DNA from 4 places in the Rhodococcus sp. NPDC055024 genome. Region 2 is predicted to be linked to each of the others. Evidence: riboswitches for the same ligand, from Rfam matches in the RefSeq annotation. Region 2 holds a riboswitch; each other region holds the start of a gene.

Region 1 (5,379 bases), on a different contig from region 2:
TCGAATGGCATACCACGGTGCTCTGTCTCGAGGAGTCGACTTCATCGCTCGCAACTCCGCTGGCAGCGCCGCTCTGAATTGGGCGCTGGCAGGTGAGCCGCGACAGGCCGCACATTGGTTCGAACTCGAGCAGAAGCATCCGGACCCCGGAGGTTGGCTCGAACCTGTGGTCAAGATCGCCGGCTTGACCGCATGGGCTCTCACCGCTCTCGACACGCTTGACTTCGATGACGCACGTATCGCATTGACCGAACTCGGCGTTCCGTCCGACGCCGAGGAACTGTGGGCGTTCGTCGTCTATGCGCACAGCCAATTCGCCCTGACTCAGGGCACTGCATCTTCCGCTCTGTTGTTGCTCCACAACGCGATTGAAGCTCATTCCAAGCAGTACACGGCTACATCTTTCGCGCTTCCTCTGTTGCAATCTGCCGAGATCGACCTCCTGCTCGCACTCGGCGAGGGAAACAAGGCAGTTGCTCTGGCCAAGGATATCGCTGATCCTGCAGCCAACCCGTGGACACTCGCGTCGGTGGCACGTTTACGCCAACGGATCGGCCAGAACGAAGCCGCCGTGGCGCTGTGTCACCAGTTCGACTGGTCGGGCGAATCCTATCCGCGGGCACAGATGGAATCGCTTCTGGTGCAGGCGGTTGCACACTCCGAATTGGGTGAGCCACGCCTCGCCGCTCAGGAATGGTCCAGAGCGTGCAGTATCGCGGAGCAAACCGGACTTCTGCGTTCGTTCGCGACCATCGCATCGACAGACGTCGAGAAACTCGAATCGATGGCGAAGTCGAATTCGCGAGCACTCGCCGAGTTCGCGAAAATGCCTCGAGCTGAATCATTTCCGGAATTCGTGCACATCGTGGAACTGACCGAACGCGAACAGAAGGTACTTTCACTCCTGGCACTGGAAATGGGGTCGGCCGCGATGGCCGACAAACTGTACGTCTCCGTCAACACGGTCAAGACTCAACTACGCACTCTCTACAAGAAACTCGACGTACACAATCGAAACGAAGCGATAACCAAGGCACGTCAACTGCGCCTGCTGTAGTCCCGGACCGGATCTGATTCGGACTACATTCTGTAGACATGAGCACCGATACCTGTGTCTTCTGCAAGATCATCGCACTGACCGAGCCGGCGATTCTCGTTCACGAGAGCGAGACGACTCTCGCATTTCTCGACGCCCGACCGGTGAGTCGCGGACACACTCTGGTGGTCCCCAAGCGTCATGCGGAAAACCTCGATGCTCTCGAAAGCCATGAGGGCGCAGAGATGTTCCGCGTCGGGACGCTCATCGCCGGTGCTCTGCGGCGCTGCGACATCGCCGCAGACGGCGTCAACTTCCTGGTCAATGACGGTCGCGCCGCGGGCCAGACCGTGTTCCACTCGCACCTGCACGTGGTCCCCCGCCATCGCGGCGACAAGGCGAAGTTCGCTGCCGGACTTCTGGCCAGACGAGCCGTCGAACTGGAGCAGGTGGGCTCGTCGATCCGCAGTCAGCTCACTGTCTGAAGGAAGTCCGTCACGACGTCGCGGTAACGCTGCGGTTGATCGTCGTGGACCAGGTGACCGGCGTCCGCAATGCATACGTACCGGGCTTGCGGCCGCTCGGCCATCTCTCGCATCTGCCCCTCGGGGGTGATGGTGAATTCCCCCTCGATGAGCAAAGTCGGCGCCTCGATCGCCTTCCACTGATCCCAGAAGTGCCGCGTGCCCCACTCCTCCGAGATGTCGCGGAAGGTCGAGACGTCACCGTGCAGGTACCACCCGTCGTCGCGGCGGTCGAAGGAATCGAGAAAGTACTGGCCGGCGACGGGGCCGAAGAATTCCTTCATCGCGTCCTCGGAAGCAAACGGTTGCGGCCACGCCGAAATCATCTGCGCCCAATCCGCTGCGGTGCGTCCGCGAAAGTCCGGGGCCATGTCTTCGAGGACCAGGGCACACACCTTCTCTGGATGCGCAGCGGCGAAGCACCACGCGTGCAGAGCGCCCATCGAATGACCGATCACGATCATCGGACCTTCGATGGAGGAAACGGCCGATGTCAGGTCCTCGACGAATGCCTCGGTAGTCAGTTCCGCCGGCGCCGGCCTGCCGTGACCGGCGGCGTCGAAGGTGTAGACGTGGCCGAACTCGCGGATCCACGGCACATGGCGACGCCACGTTCGGGAACTGCCCATGAGGCCGTGCAACAACAGAATCGGCTGTCCCGTTCCACCTTCGTCATGCAACACGAGTGTCACGGTACGCGGTGAAGGTACACGGGTAATGTCGCTTTCATGGCAGTCGTGAAGATCAATGCAATCGAGGTCCCCGAGGGCGCCGGCCCCGAACTGGAGAAGCGCTTCGCAGCACGCGCTCACGCAGTCGAGAACTCCCCGGGCTTCCTCGGATTCCAACTCCTCCGCCCCACCGCAGGTGAGAGCCGCTACTTCGTGGTGACTCAGTGGGAGTCCGAGCAGGCGTTCGCCGATTGGCGTGACGGCCCTGCCCGTGAAGCCCATTCCGGCGAGCGTGCGAAGCCCGTCGCTTCGGGTGCGTCGTTGCTCGAGTTCGAAGTTGTCTTGGACGTCGCCGCCAAGAGCTGATCTCGAACGATTGTGCCCGCCTTGCCGGGCACAATCGACGGTCATCTCGGCTTCACGCGTTGACACGGTGCGGGCAGTAGTGCAAAAGTTCGCATGTAAACGCGATGGTCCGACAGGAATCCGGTGAAAGCCCGGAGCGGTCGCGCCACTGTAATTCGAGGTGAAGTGCCTTTTTCGGTACGGCTCTCTCGACAGCCAGACACTTCGGCCATCGCATGGACCTAGGGGACGCGAAAATCCCAGGAGGCTTCGATGGCTCTCGCCTATTCTCCCGATACGTCGATCGATTCGACTCGTCTTGCTTTCCTCGCCGCTGCGGTAGTTCTGTTCGCGATGCTGGCTCTCTACCTGGTCGGATTCGACCAGGGCGCGATCTCTCGCACCGGCATGTACATGCATGAATTGATGCACGACGGACGCCACTTGATGGGCCTGCCGTGCCACTAGTCGACAGTTTCACGAAGCTTCTCATTCGTGGATTGTTGGCTGGTTTGATCGCGGGCATTCTTGCCGGCGGTGTTGCGTTCGTGCTGGGTGAACCCCACGTCAACGCTGCCATTGCGATCGAAGAAGCCAACAGTGCCGCTGGAGAACATGCCGGCGAAGCCGCTGGGCATTCACACGGTGACGAAGAAGAACCACTGGTGAGCCGCGACGGGCAGCGCGCTGGGCTGTTCCTGGCCACCGCGCTGGCCGGACTCGCGCTCGGCGCTATCTTCTCGGTCGTCGCCAACTACGCGCGACGACTCACCGGAATGTCCGGGCCGTTGTTGGCGATCACCATCGCCGTCGGCGGTTGGCTGGCCATCGAGGCGGTGCCGTTCTTCAAGTACCCGGCAAATCCGCCGGCCGTCGGAGATCCGGACACCATCAACCAGCGGACACTGCTGTGGCTGGCGGCCGTGATTCTCGGGCTGCTGTCCGTCACTGCGGCGGCAGCTGCAGCAAAGGCAGTTTCCGGGCACGAGTTCCTCAGTGTGCGCATCGCCGCTCCGGTGGCTGCGTTCCTGGTGATCGTCGCGATCGGTTACGTCTCGCTTCCCGGCATCAACGAGGTGGGCGAGGACTTCCCGGCAACTCTGCTGTGGGAGTTCCGACTTTCCTCGCTTGCTACGCAGGCGACACTGTGGCTCGTACTCGGATTGGCATTTGCCTTCCTCACCGAGCGCGCGACCAAGAATGCCGACGTGGCAAAGAAGTACGCCCTTCGCTGAACCTGCTGTGCGCCTTTATTAACCGCGGGCGGTTAACAAAGGCGCACAGCAGTAGTTTTCAGCTCAGATGATGCACTTCCTGCAGCCCGTACACCGGCGTCGGAATGCCCTCGTAGCGTGCCTTCAACTGCAGCGCGAGGTACAGCGAGTAATGCCGCGACTGATGCAGATTGCCGCCGTGGAACCAGAGCGCTTCCTGCTGCGTCGGCTTCCACATGTTGCGCTGCTCGCCTTCCCACGGCCCCGGGTCCTTGGTCGTGTTCGAGCCGAGGCCCCACACCTTGCCGACCTTGTCAGCGGTGTCCTGCCCGATCAGATCCGCCACCCAGCCGTTCATCGAGCCGTAGCCGGTCGCGTAGACCACGACGTCGGCAGGCAATTCCGTACCGTCTTCGAGGATCACGCTGTTCTCGGTCAGCTCACGAATGTTGCCGTGCGCGAGCTTGATGTCCCCGTTGGCAACCAGTTCTGCAGCGCCGACGTCGATGTAGTAACCCGAGCCGCGTCGTAGGTACTTCATGAACAGGCCCGAACCGTCGTCGCCCCAGTCGTGCTCGAAGCCTGCCTTCTCGAGGCGATCGTAGAAGTCCTTGTCGCGCTCACGGATTGCGTCGTACACCGGGATCTGGAACTCGTGCATGATCCGGTACGGCAGCGAACCGAACGTGAGATCGGCCTTGTGCGTCGTCATGCCGGCGGCGAGGGCGCGTTCCGAGTACAGATCGCCCAAGCCCAGATCCATCAGTGAATCCGACTTCACGATGTGCGTCGAGCTGCGCTGCACCATGGTGACGTCTATGCCGTTCTCCCACAGAGCGCCGCAGATGTCGTGCGAGGAATTGTTGGCCCCGATCACGACGACCTTCTTGCCCACGTACTGATCCGGTCCGGGGTGCTTGCTCGAGTGGTGCTGATCGCCGAGGAACTTGTCCTGGCCGGGGAACGTGGGAACGTTGGCCTTGCCGGACATACCGGTCGCCATCACCAACTGCTTGGGACGCAAAGTCAGCTTCTCGCCGTTGCGGTTGACCTCGACGGTCCATTCCTGAGTCTTCTCGTCGAACGACGCGGAGGTGCAGGTCGTGGAACTCCAGTACGGAACCTCCATGACCTTGGTGTACATCTCGAGCCAGTCACCGATCTTGTCCTTGGGCGCGAACACCGGCCAGTTGTCGGGGAACGGCATGTAGGGCAGATGGTCGTACCAGACCGGATCGTGCAGGCACAGGGACTTGTAGCGTCCACGCCACTGATCGCCGGGCCGCTCGTGGCTGTCGATCACGATGGCCGGAACTCCGAGCTGACGCATCCGGGCGCCGAGCGCGATGCCGCCCTGTCCGCCGCCGACGATCACGACGTAAGGCTGTGTGGTGTAACCGAGTTCGCGGTCCTCGATCTCCTTCTGCTCAGCCCACGTGATGCGGTTCGGATCTGCACCGTGCTTCGCTCCACGCGGCCGGCGAGTGCCCTTGCCTTCTTCGTGCCCCTTCAACTCCTGCAGCGACGTAAGCAGGGTCCAACCTTCGTCACCCTTCAGGCGAAGGTGCCCGTGCGCGCGACCGGTTGCC
Region 2 (5,379 bases):
ACGAGTTGCTCGGCAAACTGCAGACGGCGTCGGGGGAGGAAGAGCGTCGAGCCGTCATCGACGACATCCAGACAGTAGTCAACGAGACGGCGCCGATGGCTGTGGTCAACTCCGGCAAGGTCTTCATTCCGTGGCGCGAGAACGTGCACGGAGTGACGCCGAGTGCGGACGGAATTCTGCTCTTCGGCAATACGTGGTTGAGCTGACCCCCGTGCGCCTTTTTGGTAGTGCCCACTACCGAAAAGGCGCACAAGGGCTTTGCCCCTAAAGCTCCGCTCGGACCAACTTCGCGGCTTCGACGAGGTTACGCAGCGACGCTTCGACCTCGACCGGTCCGCGGGTCTTCAAACCGCAGTCCGGATTGACCCACAATCGTTCGACCGGAACGGCTTTGAGTGCTTCGCGCAGCGACTCGGCGATCTCGTCGACGCTCGGCACACGCGGTGAGTGGATGTCGTAGACGCCCGGGCCGACGCCGAGGTCGAACCCGACCGAACTGAGATCGTCGAGCACCTCCATGTGTGATCGAGCCGCCTCGATGGACGTGACGTCCGCGTCGAGACCGGCAATGGCACCGATCACCGCTCCGAACTCGGAATAGCACAGGTGCGTGTGGATGGCGGTGGAATCTGCGACGCCCGAGGTGGCCAACCGGAAAGCGCCGACGGACCAGTCCAGATAGGCGGGCTGGTCTGCCGCACGCAGTGGGAGTAGCTCACGCAGTGCGGGTTCGTCGACCTGGATGATTCCGATACCGGCGGCCTGCAGATCGACCGTCTCGTCTCGAATGGCCAGTGCGACTTGATTTGCCGAGTCGGCAGGCGGTTGGTCGTCGCGGACGAAGGACCAGGCAAGGATGGTGACGGGCCCGGTGAGCATGCCCTTGACCGGCTTGTCGGTCATCGATTGTGCGTACGTGATCCAGTCGACGGTCATCTGCTTCGGACGCGAGACGTCGCCGTACAGAATCGGCGGACGCACGCAGCGGGTGCCGTACGACTGGACCCACCCGTTGGCGGTGGCGAAGAACCCGTCCAACTGCTCCGCGAAGTACTGGACCATGTCGTTGCGTTCCGGCTCACCGTGAACAAGTACGTCGAGATCCAGCTTTTCTTGGAGCGCAACAACTTCGGCGATCTCGGCGCGCATACGGTTGACGTACTCGGCTTCGTCGATCTCGCCCTTGCGCAGCGCCGCGCGAGCGATGCGGATCTTCGACGTTTGCGGGTACGAGCCGATGGTTGTCGTGGGGAGCGGCGGAAGAGAGAGCAACTCGTCCTGGGCCGCACGGCGTTCGGCGGCGGGTGCTCGACCAGTTGCCGAGTTCAGAACGGCGTCGAGACGGCCTCGAACACTCGCGTCGTTGAGTCTGCGATCGTCCTTGCGGGTCGAGGCGGCCGCTCGCGCCAGAGCGAACTCGTCCTCCACCGATTCCCGACCCTGTGTGAGAGCAGTTGCGAGAGTGACTACTTCCTTGACTTTCTCGGTTCCGAACGCGAGCCACGAGCGCAGTGCCTTGTCGACCCCGGCTTCCGCGTCGAGCGTGTACGGAACGTGCAGCAGAGAGCACGACGTCGAGACGGCAAGCGTATCGACGCTTCCCAGCAGAGCGCCCAATGTGCTCAGTGCCGAGTCCAGATCCGACCGCCAGATGTTTCGTCCGTCGACCACTCCGGCGACGACCAGTTTGCGGGCGAGTTCAGGTACGGAGCCGATCGAATCCTGACCGGCCACCAGGTCGACGGCAAATCCTTCGACGCCGGTCGAAGCAAGTGCGGGCAACGCGTCACGCAGCGAACCGAAGTACGACGCCAACAGAATCGACGGTCGCTCCGAAAGCGCCGAAAGCTGTTCGTACGCAGCGCGTGCCGCTTCGATCTCCTCGTCGGTGCGATCGCCCACGAGTGCCGGTTCGTCGAGCTGGACCCACCCTGCACCGGCCTTCGCGAGCCGGCCGAGTAGGTCCGCATAGAGAGGGAGTAGTTCGTCGAGCCGCGAGAGCAGCGGCTCGTCTGTGCCGACAGCCTTCGAGAGCAGCAGGAAGGTAACCGGTCCGATGACGACCGGGCGGGCCGCAATGCCGTCGGAAAGCGCTTCTGCCAGTTCGGACAAGACCTTGGACGGGTCGAGTTCGAAAGTGGTGGACGGTGAGATCTCCGGCACCAGGTAGTGGTAGTTGGTGTCGAACCACTTCGTCATTTCCAGCGGCGCAATGGTGTCCGTCCCACGGGCAGCTGCAAAGTAGCGGTCCAACGGATCGGTGACGGGCGCGACGCGATCGGGTAGTGCGCCGAGAAGAACTGCGGTGTCGAGCATCTGGTCGTAGAAGGAGAAGGTGTTGACCGGGATTGAGTCGAGGCCCAGGTCACGGAGGTCGGCCAAGCCCTGCCGACGGAGGTCACGGGCCACGCTCTGCAAGGCGTCGGCGTCGATGCGCCCCGCCCAGTAGCTTTCGGTTGCCCGCTTGAGTTCTCGATGAGGACCGATGCGCGGTGAGCCCAGCACGGTCGAAGTGAATGTCGTTGTCACGGAGTTTCTCCAGATTGCCAATGCATTGATGGCCACTGCCGGCAGACGGGTACACCTCACGAGACCTCGAGTTTCGGCAGGCAGCACTGCCCGCACCGCACACGAGGTCCGATGGAGATCTACACGCCCATTCCACGAGGCGGTGGACCGTCGGGCACGGCGTGCCCGACACAGTCGGCAGGTCTTCGGACTCGCGGGCACTCGATCGAGTTGGATCGAACCTACTGGCCGTCGCTTCCCAGGCGGATGCCCAGTGCACATAAACGGCGGTCGTTCCTGCTTACCGCTGCGGGACAGTCCCGGATTTTCACCGGGTTCCCTCTCACTCCGACAGCTTGCGCTGACGGGGCTTCGACGCCGGGAACGGTCTTCGGGGCTCCTCATGACCGTGCCGGGCGAACCAGCTGCATCGACCAGCATAAGGCCAACCCTCCCTGAGCAGTCAAGGAGAGTCGACGAAGCACTAGGCGCGTGACATGTAGGAATTCGAGTCCGGTGGTACGCGCGGAAGATTCTCCGAGGAGCGCAGATTTTCCGCCATTTCCACGAGCAGATCCTGCGACGACGGTGAGAGGTCGACGACTCGCGAGGTGAGGTTTCGCAGGCGCACGTTGTGCAACTGTTCGAGTAGAGAAAGGTCAGCTTCGCCACCGGAGATGGCGGGCGGAGTGTGGTCGGACGGGGCGTAGAAGTAGTCCGGATGGACGTTGAAGAAGTGCGCGAGGGCGGCAACCACTTCCGGTGACGGATTGGTTCGGACGCCGGTGCGCAGTTGTGACAGATACGGAGTCGAGATGCGGCAACCGAACTCGGTCATGCCGCGAACGACCATCGCATTGGTGACGTGAAAGTCGGCAGTCTCGAACAGCGAGTTCAATCGATCGTTGAACTGGTTCGACATGAGACGCCCCTTCCCCGTTACACAGGCTCCGTCAATTCAATTAACTGCATCATAGCCAGTTATCGAACGATTAGCTGTTTCGGACTTGCGTGACCGGGTAGTTTTCCGGGCAAATCCCTAGGGTATAAGGTCCCTACTTTGAGTGATCTGGACAAATTGCCATCAATGAACGAGCGGCGAACTATTTGCCGGGAAGCGGGTTCTCGCCCGTCCTGATCAGAGCCAGCCGTTCGACTCGGCGATTCTGACGGCTTCGGCACGTGTCGTGGCGCCGGTTTTACCCATCGCGGCCGACAGGTGATTTCGAACCGTTCCGGGGGAGAGGAAGAGTTCCGCCGCGATGGCTGCCACGGGCGCGCCGTCGTGCGCGGCCCGGAGAACTTGGGTCTCACGTTCTGTCAGGGGCGACTCGCCGCTGACGAGGCTGTCGGCCGCAAGGGTGGGATCGACGACGCGCAATCCGGCGTGGACACGTCTGACGGCGTCGGCAAGCTGCCTGGCGGGCGTGTCCTTGACGACGAACCCGCCGGCCCCGGCGTGCAGGGCTTTGCGAAGAAATCCGGGACGTCCGAACGTGGTGACGATCAGGACTCGAGTGTCGGGTGCTGCCTCGCGAAGGGCTGCCGTCGCGGCAATCCCGTCCATGCCAGGCATCTCGACATCGAGAAGTGCGACATCCGGGCGGTGCTCGAGAACGGCGGCCACTACCTCGTCACCGCGGCCGACCTCGGCCACCACGGACAGGTCGGATTCCAGATCGAGCAGCGCGGCCAGCGCTCCTCGCACGAGTGCCTGGTCGTCCGCCAAGAGCAGCCGTATGGATGCCCGCTCGCCCTGGTTGCTCACACTTTCTCCTGTTCGACTACCTGAAGTGCAAACCCCTGCGGCTGGGGATGAGTGATGATCACTCGTGCGCCCGACGCACCGGCTCGCTCTCGCAATCCGATCAGACCGTTGCCGGAAGACGCCGACCCGGCCCCGTGTCCGTCGTCGACGACAGTCGCGCTTTTCTCGTCGACCGTGATCCGGCAGTGTGTTGCCCCGCTGTGCCGAACCACATTGGTCACGCCCTCACGGATCGTCCATGCAAAGAGTTCACGAAGGCGCGTAGGAACCATGTCGGTACTGCTCGGCACCTCGTCGTCGATCCCTGCCGCACGCAATGCCTCTCGCGCACGGGCTATCTCGACGGGCAGCGAAATCCCACGAAATCCTTCGACTGCCGAGCGGACGTCTGCCAACGCGTCGCGAGAGAGTCTTTCGAGGTCGTCGAGTTCGCTGCGCGCACGTTCGATGTCCACGTCCAGTAAGCGGTTGGCCAATTCGGCTTTGATCGTGATGACGGTCAGTGAGTGCCCGAGTATGTCGTGCAGATCGCGCGCCATCCTCGTTCGCTCCTCCGCGATCGCCCGCTGCTCCTGCTCTTCACGTTCATGGAGCATGGCGAAGTTACGGCTGATGAGGGACATGATGCCCCACGTCGCAAATGCGGCCGCGCAGACACCGAGTGAGAGGCCGGAGTAATTTCCCCACCCTGACGAGAGGCTCACTATCTCCACGGAGGCCGCGAACACCAAGGCGAGAATGCCGCCCGCGACGGTCGGGAGCAGCGTCACCGCTGTCACCGCGAGATACGGTGCGGCCGCCAATCCCGTCGGCCCGACGCTGACGATCATCGCAGCGGCCAGCGCGGTCAAGGCGGCCAGAGCCAGTGCAGCTTCGCGAATCGTCGGCCGAGTCATCGTCATTCGTCGCCGCTGCTGCGTGGTGGCGAAGGTGTAGAGGTAGAGCGCACTGAAGGCGATCGTCGCGAGAATCCCTGTCCAGCCGCGCAGTTCGTCGCGCAGATTCCATCCCTCGATCAGCGGTCCGCCGAGAAACACCATCCAGACCGCCGCGAAGAGAACGCCGAAACGATTCCGTCGCGGCAATGCGACGGAATCGTTTCG
Region 3 (5,379 bases), on a different contig from region 2:
AGGACCTGTTTGATCTCGTTGTTCGTCTGCCGCAGACGCGGAACCACTTCGGTGGCGGCGAACTGAAGGATCTTCACGACGGTCTCGTCGTCGCTGAGTTGTTCTGCAGCGGCTGGGTTCCAGTCGGCGTCGTACATGCCGCGAACCAGAGCGTGCGCCTTTTCCTCGATGTCGTCGACACGGTTGCGGGACTCGTCGCCGTCTTCGCTGAGCCCGAGGGCCTCACGCAGACCGGGGACGCTCTGTTCGCCGCCCCACATCTGACGGGCACGCAGCATCGCGAGTACCAGTTCGATTTCGGCGTCGCCCTCTGGTGCACGGCCGAGAATATGCAGGCCGTCGCGGATCTGGACGTCCTTGATCTCGCACAGCCAACCGTCGACGTGCAGGAGCATGTCGTCGAAGACGTCTTCTTCGGGACGCTCCGCGAGGCCGAGGTCGTGGTCCATCTTGGCTGCCCGCATCAGCGTCCAGATCTGCTGGCGAATGGCCGGCAGCTTGGACGGGTCCAGTGCGGAGATGTTGGAGTGCTCGTCGAGCAGTTGCTCGAGACGGGAGATGTCGCCGTAGCTTTCCGCGCGGGCCATCGGCGGGATCAGGTGATCGACGAGCGTCGCGTGGGCACGACGCTTTGCCTGTGTTCCTTCACCCGGGTCGTTGACCAGGAACGGGTAGATCAGCGGCAGGTCGCCCAGGGCTGCGTCGGTGCCGCAGTTGCTGGACATGCCGAGCGTCTTGCCCGGCAACCATTCGAGGTTGCCGTGCTTGCCCAGGTGCACAACCGCGTCGGCACCGAATCCACCTGCATCAGGCGTCGCCGCGATCCAGCGGTAGGCCGCGAGGTAGTGATGGCTCGGCGGCAGATCCGGGTCGTGGTAGATCGCGACGGGCTTTTCGCCGAATCCCCGGGGCGGCTGGACCATGAGCACGACGTTGTTGAATCGCAGTGCCGCGATGACGATTTCGCCGTCCGGATCCTGCGAGCGATCGACGTACAGCTCGCCGGGCGCTGTGCCCCAATGCTCTTCGACGCCGCTGCGCAGCTCTTCGGGCAACGTGGCGAACCATTCGCGGTACTTTGCTGCCGAGATTCGGATCGGATTTCCCTCGAGCTGCTCGGCAGTGAGCCAGTCGGGATCCTGGCCGCCGGCCGCGATCAGGGCATGGATCAGCGCGTCGCCGTCCTTCGCCGCCAGGCCGGGAACTGCGTCCGGACCGTCGACCGGACCGAGGTCGTAACCGGCAGAACGCATTTCAGTGAGCAGGTCGATTGCGCTCGCCGGAGTATCGAGACCGACGGCGTTGCCGATGCGGGCGTGCTTGGTCGGGTACGCCGAGAGCATCAGGGCAACGCGACGCTCGGTGGTGGGTATGTGGCGCAGCTTGCCGTGACGGACCGCGATCCCGGCGACACGTGCAGCGCGCTCGACGTCAGGGACGTACGTGGACAGTCCGTCGGAGTCGATTTCCTTGAAGGAGAACGGGACGGTGATGATGCGACCGTCGAACTCCGGCACCGCGACCTGGGTCGCGACGTCGAGAGGAGACAGTCCGTCGTCGTTCTCGTCCCAGGTGGCGCGGCTACTGGTCAGGCACAGACCCTGCAGGATCGGGACGTCGAGAGCAGCGAGTGCGGCAACATCCCAGGCTTCGTCGTCGCCACCGGCGGACGCCGTCGCGGGCTTGGTGCCACCGGCAGCAAGAACTGTCACGACCATGGCGTCGGCGCGGCGGAGAGTGGTCAGAAGTTCGGCTTCTGCGGTTCGTAGTGATGCGCAGTAGATCGGGAGCGCTGTGCCACCAGCCTCGGCGACGGCGTCACACAACGCCTGGATGTACCGGGTGTTTCCGGCCAGGTGCTGAGCGCGGTAGTACAGAACGGCGATGACGGGACCGGTCGCCGAGTCGAGATCGGGCGCGAAATCCGCGATTCCCCAGGAAGGCAGGTGGGCCGGCGGTTCGAACCCGTGGCCGGTGAGCAGGACGGTGTCGGACAGGAAGTGGTGCAGCTGTGCCAGATTCTGCGCGCCGCCCTCGGCCAGGTAATTGTGGGCCTCGGCAGCGACGCCGGCGGAGACCGTCGAGCACTCCATGAGGTCGGCGTCCGGTGCGTGCTCGCCGCCGAGCACGACGACAGGGAGTCCGGAGGCGAGGACCATGTCCAGGCCGTCCTCCCAACTGCGACGGCTGCCGAGGATACGAACGATCACGAGATCGACGCCGTCGAGCAGCGGCGGCAAGTCTTCCGAAACGAGCAAGCGGGAAGGGTTGGCCCAGCGGTAGGAAACTCCGTCGCCGGCTTCCTGGCTGGCGCGGGCGCTCAGCAGATCGGTGTCGGACGTGGAGAGCAGAAGAATCACGGGTGAAGCCTTCCTGGGGTTTCGCGCCCCGTGGCACAGATCTGTCATCGACGGCGGTTGAGGGTCTGACTCGTGTTTCCGAGCGGAAACACATTCCGTTCGAAAGAACACTCACAGTGGCGCGACCGCACCGGACTTTCACCGGTTTCCTCAACTGCCGTCACTGGTGGTGGTGATGCTACCGGTCCGCAGAAGGCACTCATGACAGGTCGTACCCTGGAGCCATGCCCACGGACCGTTCACAGCCAGACGCGTGCCCGGGTGCACTGCAAGTTCACCACGCCGCCGACGGCGCACTGGCACGCGTGCGCCTCCCCGGCGGTCTCCTCACCCCGGCCCAATTGCAGACGCTTGCCGACGCGGCGCGCGATCTGGGTAACGGTCAGATGGAACTCACCTCGCGGGGCAACGTTCAGTTGCGCTCGGTCTCGGATCCCGAAGCCTTCGCGGCGCGTATCGCGTCGGCGGGTCTGCTGCCGTCCGCGACGCACGAGCGAGTACGCAACATTCTCGCGTCCCCACTGTCCGGCCGTATCGGGGGCGTCGCCGACATTCGTGAACTGGTCCACCGTCTCGATTCGGCCATCCAAGCGGATCAGGCATTGGCGGATCTGCCGGGGCGAACGCTGTTCACCCTTGACGACGGACGCGGAGACATCACTGGGCTGCGAGGCGATTTCGGACTCCATGCGCACAGCGCCACCGAGCATTCCCTGGTGCTCGCCGGTCACCACACCACTCACCGCGTACATGCAGATGACGCCGTCGGGTTGCTCCTCGAGGCGGCTCGATCGTTCCTCGAGGTTCGCGACAAGCACTGGCGGCTGGCTGAGGTTCCGGACGGAATCGAGCGCACCCTCGAGCAGTTGGGCCTGAGCGCCGAGTCCATCGGCGAGGCGGATCTCACGCCGGATGCACGGCCCACCATCGGGTGGCTCGAGCAGCGAGACGGAACGGTCGCCCTGGGCGGCGGCCTGCGGTTCGGGCTGCTCGACGCTCGGCTGGCCGAGTTCCTCGCCGCCGTCGACAAGCCTGTCGTCGTGACGCCGTGGCGATCGGTGCACATCTTCGACCTCGAAGAATGGGCGGCCGAACAGGTAGTCCGAGTGCTTGCCCCCATGGGACTGATCTTCGACGAGAACTCGCCGTGGCTCGACGTCACCGCGTGCACCGGAAGTCCGGGATGCGAGAAGTCACTCGCCGACGTGCGCACCGACGCGATCAACGCCGTCGAGCAAGCAGAGCTACCCGTCGTCGGACGGCAGCACTGGGCCGGGTGCGAGCGCAGTTGCGGACGTCCCCGCGGGGACGTAGCGGATGTGGTTGCGACGGGTGACGGTTACCGGGTGAATCCGGCCAATCGGTGATGCCTCTATCGTGTGGCACATGATCGAGTACATCCGTGACGGCGCGGAAATCTATCGCCAGTCCTTTGCCACCATTCGGGCCGAAGCCGACCTGAGCCGTTTCCCGGCGGATGTCTCGCAAGCTGTAGTTCGCATGATTCACGCAAGTGGCCAGGTCGATCTCGTCGACGACGTCGCCTTCACTCCCGGAGTCGTCTCTGCCGCGCGTGCCGCTCTGCGCGACGGCGCGCCGATCTTCTGCGACGCCCAGATGGTGGCGGCCGGCATCACGCGCAAGCGCCTGCCCGCCGGCAACGACGTCATCTGCACCCTCGGCGATCCTCGGGTTCCCGTGCTGGCGTCCACCATCGACAACACTCGCTCGGCCGCTGCCCTCGAACTGTGGGGAGCCAAGCTCGAGGGCGCTGTTGTCGCGATCGGAAACGCACCCACCGCACTGTTCCATCTCCTGAATCTCATCGAAGCCGGAGCGCCCCGTCCCGCCGCGATCGTCGGAGGTCCGGTCGGCTTCATCGGCGCTGCCGAGTCGAAGGAAGCTCTCATCGAACACGCCAGCGGAATCGATCATCTCGTGCTCCGCGGCCGACGCGGCGGAAGCGCGATCACTGCGGCGGTCGTCAATGCGATTGCGAGCGAAGTCGAATGAGCGCAGGCAAGCTCTGGGGTGTCGGAATCGGCCCCGGTGATCCCGAATTGGTGACTGTCAAGGCCGCCCGCGTCATCGGCGAGGCAGACGTGGTCGCGTTCCACTCTGCGCGGCACGGCAAAAGCATCTCCCGCGGCGTTGCAGCGCCGTACATGCGTGAAGGGCAGATCGAAGAGCATCTCGTCTACCCCGTCACCACCGAGACCGTTGATCATCCCGGCGGATATCAGGGCGCGATGGACGAGTTCTACGAAGCGGCTGCCGAGCGGTTGGCAGTTCACCTCGAGGCCGGTCGAACCGTCGCGTTGCTCGCTGCCGGCGATCCGCTCTTCTACAGCTCCTACATGCACATGCACAAGAGGCTGGCCGATCGCTTCGACGCCGAGGTGATTCCCGGTGTCACCTCCGTCAGCGCGGCATCGGCTGCACTCGGAAAGCCGCTGGTCGAGGGTGAAGAAATCCTGACGATCCTGCCCGGCACGTTGCCGCAGGCCGAGCTGACCAGACGGCTCAAGGAAACCGACGCCGCCGCCATCCTCAAGCTCGGACGCACGTTCCCGCCGGTCCTGCAATCGCTCGAGGATTCCGGCCGCCTGGGTGAAGCCCATTACGTCGAGCGTGCGAGCACCACACGTCAACGCGTCGAATCCGCTGCCGACGTCGACCCGGACGGAGTTCCGTACTTCTCGATCGCCATCGTTCCGAGCCCGTCGAACAACCCTCGACCGGCAACCGAGTCTCGCGGCGAGGTGGTCGTGGTCGGACTCGGGCCGGGCGATACCGCCTGGACCACACCTGAAGTGGCGCATGAGCTTTCGTTGGCCACCGACCTCGTCGGCTACGGCCCTTACGTCGATCGCGTGCCGACGCGTCCAGGTCAGCGTCGCCATTCCAGCGACAACCGCGTCGAAGCGGAACGCGCCGCGATGGCGCTGGACCTCGCGAAGAACGGCGCCCGCGTAGCTGTCGTCTCGTCGGGAGATCCCGGCGTATTCGCCATGGCTGC
Region 4 (5,379 bases), on a different contig from region 2:
TGGACAGCCCGGCCCCCACAAGATCCAGGGCATCGGCGCGAACTTCGTGCCCGACGTTCTCGATCGTGAAATCTACGACGAGATCATCGACGTTTCGTTCCCTGATTCCATCGAGGTGGCTCGCGCTCTCGGTACCCAGGAAGGCATCTTGGGCGGCATCTCGTCCGGCGCCATCGTGTGGGCAGCACTCGAACTGGCGAAGCGTCCGGAAAATGCCGGCAAGCTGATCGTGGCTGTCGTGTGCGACTTCGGCGAGCGTTACATCTCCACCCCGCTGTTCGAACACATCCGGGATTGAGACTTGTGAGTATCCTCGGGACAATTCGCGAGGACCTGCAGGCTGCGCGCGGTCAGGATCCTGCCGCGCGCAGCAATGTGGAGAACGCGCTCGTTTATTCAGGGCTGCATGCCATTTGGGCGCATCGGGTTGCGCATCGCATGTGGGCCGTCCCTGCACTACGCGGTCCGGCGCGAGTGCTCTCGCAGCTGACACGCTTCGTCACCGGCATAGAGATTCATCCGGGTGCCACCATCGGTCGACGGTTTTTCATCGACCACGGCATGGGCGTCGTGATCGGGGAGACGGCCGAGGTCGGCAACGACGTGATGCTCTATCACGGCGTCACTCTCGGTGGTCGCTCGCTCGAGCAGGTCAAGCGCCACCCGACGCTGGGCGACCGGGTCACGGTCGGTGCGGGTGCCAAGATTCTCGGGCCCGTCGTCATCGGCGAAGGTAGCGCTATCGGCGCCAACGCCGTTGTCACCAGAGATGTTCCGGCCGAATCCATCGCGACAGGCATCCCGGCGGTGGCGCGGCCACGGACCACCAAGGAGAAATTGGTGGACCCGAACAGTTACATCGATCCTGCGATGTACATCTGAACGTCTTCCTCGGATGGCCACCCCTCGTGTCGACGACGGGTGGCCATCGGCGTCTGCTCAGGCGCGCGTCAGGCGCCACCCGAGACGTCCCAGTACGACGGCAGTCAGAGCGCCCAGTGCTGCTCCGATCAGGGGATAACAGGCCAGGGCGAGCCAGCGCGGTCCGTCCAGGGGTTCGTAGGCGGTGGCCACCGTCGACTCGTAGTCCCGCGCCATTTGCGCGTCCCGAAATGGTACGTAGGCACCCTGGTAGACGATGGTCTCGTCAGGGCTGGTCATCACGTCGATCAGACTGCCCACCAGGGGAATTCCCCCGACGACAAATCCCAGAACCATCAGAATCACGATCAGTGCGCGCATCGAACGAGCCTATCGCCCAGCCGAAAGTTCAGACGGTGATCGACGGTTCTTCGGGCGTCGAGAGAGTCAGGATCGCCCGCACGACGCGTGGGCTCTGCTCGAGTGAGCGTTCGAGTTCGCGCAACGTGTGCGCCACACGGGATTCCACGTAGTCACCGACCAGATCGACGCTGGCTACCAGGTACACCTGCCGGGGCCCGAGGTATTCCATGCGCAAGAACGTGATTCGGTTGATCTCGGGTAGTTGAGTGAGGGCTTCGACGGCTGCTGCCCGCAGCGTCGGTGAGGCCTCTTCGCCCACCAGGAATCGGCGGTTGCGATCGATCAGGATGATCGCGATGACTCCGAGAAGTATGCCGACGAAGATGGAGCCGAGGGCGTCGGGGATCGGCGAACCGGTGATCTGGTGCAACAGAACACCGACGAACGCGATGACCAAACCGATAAGTGCCGCAGCATCTTCGGCGAACACGGCCCGAGTCGTCGGGTCGGATGTGTTGAGTGCCTGGGTCATGACGTCGCGGTTCACGGCGGACGCTTCGTTTCGGAGTTGTTTGTACGCCTGCCGGAACGAGATGCCTTCGAGGATGAACGAGACGCCGAGGACGGCGTAGGCGACACCGAAGTCGGACGCCGGTTCGGAATGGAACAGTTCCTGGATGCCATGGGTGATCGAGACACCCGCGCCGAGTGCAAACAGTCCGAGGGCGGCGAACATCGACCAGATGTAGGCCTCCCGGCCGTACCCGAGTGGCTGGTCTCGGTCGGGAACCCGTTTCGAGCGGCGGTTCGCGATCAGCAGCAGCACTTCGTTGCCGGTATCGGCCCAGGAGTGGGTCGCCTCGGCGACCATCGAGGCAGATCCGGTGACGATGGCGGCCGCGGTCTTGGCCCCGGCGATCAGTGCGTTCGCCGCAAACGCCAGTACGACCGTCGTGGTGCTCTCGTCGGCCGATGCTTCCGTTTCGGTGCTCACCATTCTCAGGCTAGGCGGGTGACGACGGTTTCGTGCGGTGACGCTCGGCGACGGAGCGCAGCAGTGTGGCGACGGCGTCGTGGAACTGCGTCAGGCCCGGCTCTTCGACGGGAAAGTGCCCGCACCCGTCCAACATCACGGATTCGGTGGGTGCGTTGATACGGCGAAGGAACTCCAGGCTCAGCTCGGGCGGTGTCCATCGGTCGTCGGCCGGGTGGGTGAGCAGGACAGGCGTCGTCCGAAACGATTCGGGCGCGGTGTGCTCGAACGAGAAGTAGCTGCTGAGGAATCCGAGTGGTACTCGAACGCCGCCGCCGCGCGGATCCGTCGCACACAGCGTCGAGAGTTCCCGATTGCTGCTCATGTTCGCGACGTCGGCGACCCAACGGATGGGTACGCGGATCCGGCCCACCAGCCGATCGGTGCGGCGCATCAGGGGAGCGCCGTAGACACCCATCGGGGCGAGCCGCGCTGCGGCAGCTCTGGCTGAGGGATTCGACGGATCGAGCAGGCAGGTAGCGACAACGGCGTCGGCCAGACCGGTCCGCGCGGCCACCTCGTAGGCCAGCAGACCGCCGATGCTGGCTCCCAGCAGTACCAGCGGCCGATCATCGGCTGCCTTCTCTGCTCGGACGAGATCGCAGAGAAGATCGACCCACTGCTCGTACCGGACGCCGGCGGGGTCGGCTGCAACGGTGTCGCCGTACAGCGGAAGGTCGGGGAAGAGGACTTCGGCGCCGAGTTTCACGCCGATCCCGGCAAACGGCCACAACGCGCCCGAGTACCCGCCGGCGCCGTGGATGCCGAGAACACGAACCGGCGCGTGCGGCACCACCGCCCGTGCGACGTGGACGGTATTGCCGTTCCACTCCCACCACGTCGGGGTCGGCGCCGGCATGTGGTCGGCGTACCGGGCGGGCATAAACTTCGAATAATCGGCGCTGGTCACCTACACAATTCTCGATACCGGCATCGCGGCTGACAACTCGCATCGGAGGACCGTGTCGACTCTGCGGAAAAGGCCCTCCCAGCAGCGCTCCAGGGCTACGTACGACGCGATCCTGGAGGCAGCTACTCGCGTTTTCGCTTCGGAGGGCATGGCGGCGACCACCAACCGGATTGCTGACGAGGCAGGCGTGTCGGTGGGCTCGCTCTACCAGTATTTCGGAAACAAGTACGAGATCCTCTCCGAGTTGGCGAACCGTCACGTGAGTGCCGCGCGGGAAAGTTTTGCGGTCTGCCTTTCCGACATCGTCGAGCGCGAACTCTCCCTCGACGACGCCGTCAGGATGTTGGTGGAGTGCGCGGTCGCGGTGAACAGTAAACCGCGACAGTTCTTTCACCTGCTCTACGATCAGGTTCCGCGTACGCCTGAGCTCATCGAACAGGTCGAAGGAATGAATCGGCAACTGGTACTAGGGTTTTCGGAGGTGTTGGAAAGCCGTGGATTCAGTGCGCAGGACGCGTTGTTGACCTCGCGGCTGACCGTGACTGCCGTGGACAGTCAGGTGCATCGGGTTGTGCTGGAATCGGATTCACCCGAAGAACTTCGGGTGCGCACGGAAGCCGTCGTGCGGCATGCGAGATCGATGATCGCGTCGGAATCCTGATCCAGTGTCGAGAATGGTGACCGCCGTCCGTTATGGTTCTGACGTCATCATCGAGGTAATGGGAAGTCGGTGCAATTCCGGCGCGGTCCCGCCACTGTGAGGTCGTCCACGCGTCGACCGTAGCCAGACACCACCCTCGTTGACGTTGTGTCATGCCACGAGGATGGATCGGTCACACCATGAATGCTGTTGGCGGAGCTCTGTCTCCACCTACCCACCTGCCTTCGCCGAAGGCTGGTGCACCGCGAGGACGACTCAGTCCGGGTATCGTGCTGCCCGCTCTGCTGGTCGTCACCTTGCTCTCGGCTGTGTGCGCATTGGCCTTCGGATCCGAGATGCTCCCCGTGTCCACCGTGGTGGACGTGGTGCACTCGCGCTTCGGAGGCCCGGCCGTCACACGCTCGGATCTTGCGATCGTGTGGGGGATCAGGGCACCTCGGGTGCTGCTCGGTCTGGCTGTCGGCGCTGGTCTTGCCGTTGCCGGCGCGGTGGTGCAAACCCTCGTCCGCAATGCTCTTGCCGATCCCCACCTGCTCGGAGTGTCGTCCGGCGCGAGTGTCGGTGCTACCGCCGTCATCACCACCGGACTGTTCGCCGGCGCCGGAGTATGGGCACTCAGCCTCGGTGCGATGATCGGAGCTCTGGGAGCTGCGATCCTCGTCTTCACCATCGCGACGCTGCAAGGCGGCATAACTCCGCTGCGATTGGTTCTGACCGGCACTGTTACCGCATCTGCGTTGTCGGCCATCGCGAGCTTTCTGGTGCTGCGCACCAACGACTCCCAGGCTGCGCAGTCCGTATTATTCTGGCTCCTGGGAAGTTTGGCCGGTGCCTCCTGGGACAAGTTGTGGGCGCCGGCCATCGTGGTGGTCCTGTTGACGGCAGCGGTGTTCGCGCTGCACGGTTGGTTGGACGCACTGGCGGCCGGGCCGGACGTCGCGGCTTCCCTCGGTATTCCCATCCGAACCCTGCGAAACGTGTTGTTCGGAGTGCTGGCAGCGTTGGTCGGCACGATGGTTGCAGTGTCCGGTGCGATCGCCTTCGTAGGCTTGGTCATACCGCACGTGACACGCATGATCGTCGGAGCCAGACATCGAGTGGTGTTGCCGGCGGCGGCGCTGATCGGGGCGTCGTTCCTGGTGTGGGTCGACGTCGTGGCGCGGACGTCGTTGCGGCCGACCGAGATCCCGCTGAGCGTGGTGACCGGAGTGATCGGTGCCCCGCTGTTTCTTCTGCTTCTCGGCCGTCGGCGCTACCGATTCGGTGGTAGTTCGTGAGCACCCGTGCACTGCCGCTGACTGCGTCCGGAGTAGTTGTCCGCATCGACCGTCGAACCATCGTCAAGGGCGTCGACATCGTGGCTGACGCCGGCGCAGTGGTGGGTGTGGTCGGTCCGAACGGCTCGGGCAAGTCGACCTTCTTGCGTGCTCTCGCCGGTCTCGGACCGATCGCCGGCGGTGACGTTCGCGTCGGCGGCGAGTCCGTGCACGCGATGTCGGCGCGTTCGCGGGCCAAAGCGATTTCTTTTGTGGCGCAGGAAGAGCAAAGTCC

The links. Region 2 has a riboswitch for cobalamin ahead of metE (5-methyltetrahydropteroyltriglutamate--homocysteine S-methyltransferase). Riboswitches for the same ligand answer to the same signal wherever they lie in the genome.
Region 1: linked by a shared signal. The riboswitch ahead of ACWF6P_RS20025 (CbtB domain-containing protein) and the one ahead of metE (5-methyltetrahydropteroyltriglutamate--homocysteine S-methyltransferase) in region 2 are both predicted to bind cobalamin.
Region 3: linked by a shared signal. The riboswitch ahead of cobN (cobaltochelatase subunit CobN) and the one ahead of metE (5-methyltetrahydropteroyltriglutamate--homocysteine S-methyltransferase) in region 2 are both predicted to bind cobalamin.
Region 4: linked by a shared signal. The riboswitch ahead of ACWF6P_RS15120 (FecCD family ABC transporter permease) and the one ahead of metE (5-methyltetrahydropteroyltriglutamate--homocysteine S-methyltransferase) in region 2 are both predicted to bind cobalamin.

The regions. Positions count from the first base shown of each region.
Region 1 is NZ_JBSGVT010000009.1:182,790-188,168, reverse strand. It holds gene ACWF6P_RS20045 (LuxR C-terminal-related transcriptional regulator) at 1-1,057, shown strand, start outside; gene ACWF6P_RS20040 (HIT family protein) at 1,096-1,521, shown strand; gene ACWF6P_RS20035 (alpha/beta fold hydrolase) at 1,506-2,243, opposite strand; gene mhuD (mycobilin-forming heme oxygenase MhuD) at 2,289-2,597, shown strand; cobalamin riboswitch at 2,686-2,824, shown strand; gene ACWF6P_RS20025 (CbtB domain-containing protein) at 2,850-3,044, shown strand; gene ACWF6P_RS20020 (CbtA family protein) at 3,035-3,811, shown strand; gene ACWF6P_RS20015 (NAD(P)-binding domain-containing protein) at 3,870-5,379, opposite strand, start outside.
Region 2 is NZ_JBSGVT010000007.1:105,209-110,587, forward strand. It holds gene ACWF6P_RS16435 (ABC transporter substrate-binding protein) at 1-206, shown strand, start outside; gene metE (5-methyltetrahydropteroyltriglutamate--homocysteine S-methyltransferase) at 265-2,529, opposite strand; cobalamin riboswitch at 2,689-2,897, opposite strand; gene ACWF6P_RS16445 (helix-turn-helix domain-containing protein) at 2,993-3,430, opposite strand; gene ACWF6P_RS16450 (response regulator transcription factor) at 3,647-4,276, opposite strand; gene ACWF6P_RS16455 (sensor histidine kinase) at 4,273-5,379, opposite strand, start outside.
Region 3 is NZ_JBSGVT010000003.1:133,007-138,385, reverse strand. It holds gene cobN (cobaltochelatase subunit CobN) at 1-2,360, opposite strand, end outside; cobalamin riboswitch at 2,400-2,533, opposite strand; gene cobG (precorrin-3B synthase) at 2,585-3,727, shown strand; gene ACWF6P_RS09530 (precorrin-8X methylmutase) at 3,747-4,373, shown strand; gene cobJ (precorrin-3B C(17)-methyltransferase) at 4,370-5,379, shown strand, end outside.
Region 4 is NZ_JBSGVT010000006.1:132,070-137,448, reverse strand. It holds gene cysK (cysteine synthase A) at 1-298, shown strand, start outside; gene epsC (serine O-acetyltransferase EpsC) at 304-882, shown strand; gene ACWF6P_RS15140 (hypothetical protein) at 940-1,242, opposite strand; gene ACWF6P_RS15135 (cation diffusion facilitator family transporter) at 1,271-2,221, opposite strand; gene ACWF6P_RS15130 (alpha/beta hydrolase) at 2,229-3,167, opposite strand; gene ACWF6P_RS15125 (TetR/AcrR family transcriptional regulator) at 3,316-3,828, shown strand; cobalamin riboswitch at 3,845-3,980, shown strand; gene ACWF6P_RS15120 (FecCD family ABC transporter permease) at 4,098-5,105, shown strand; gene ACWF6P_RS15115 (ABC transporter ATP-binding protein) at 5,102-5,379, shown strand, end outside.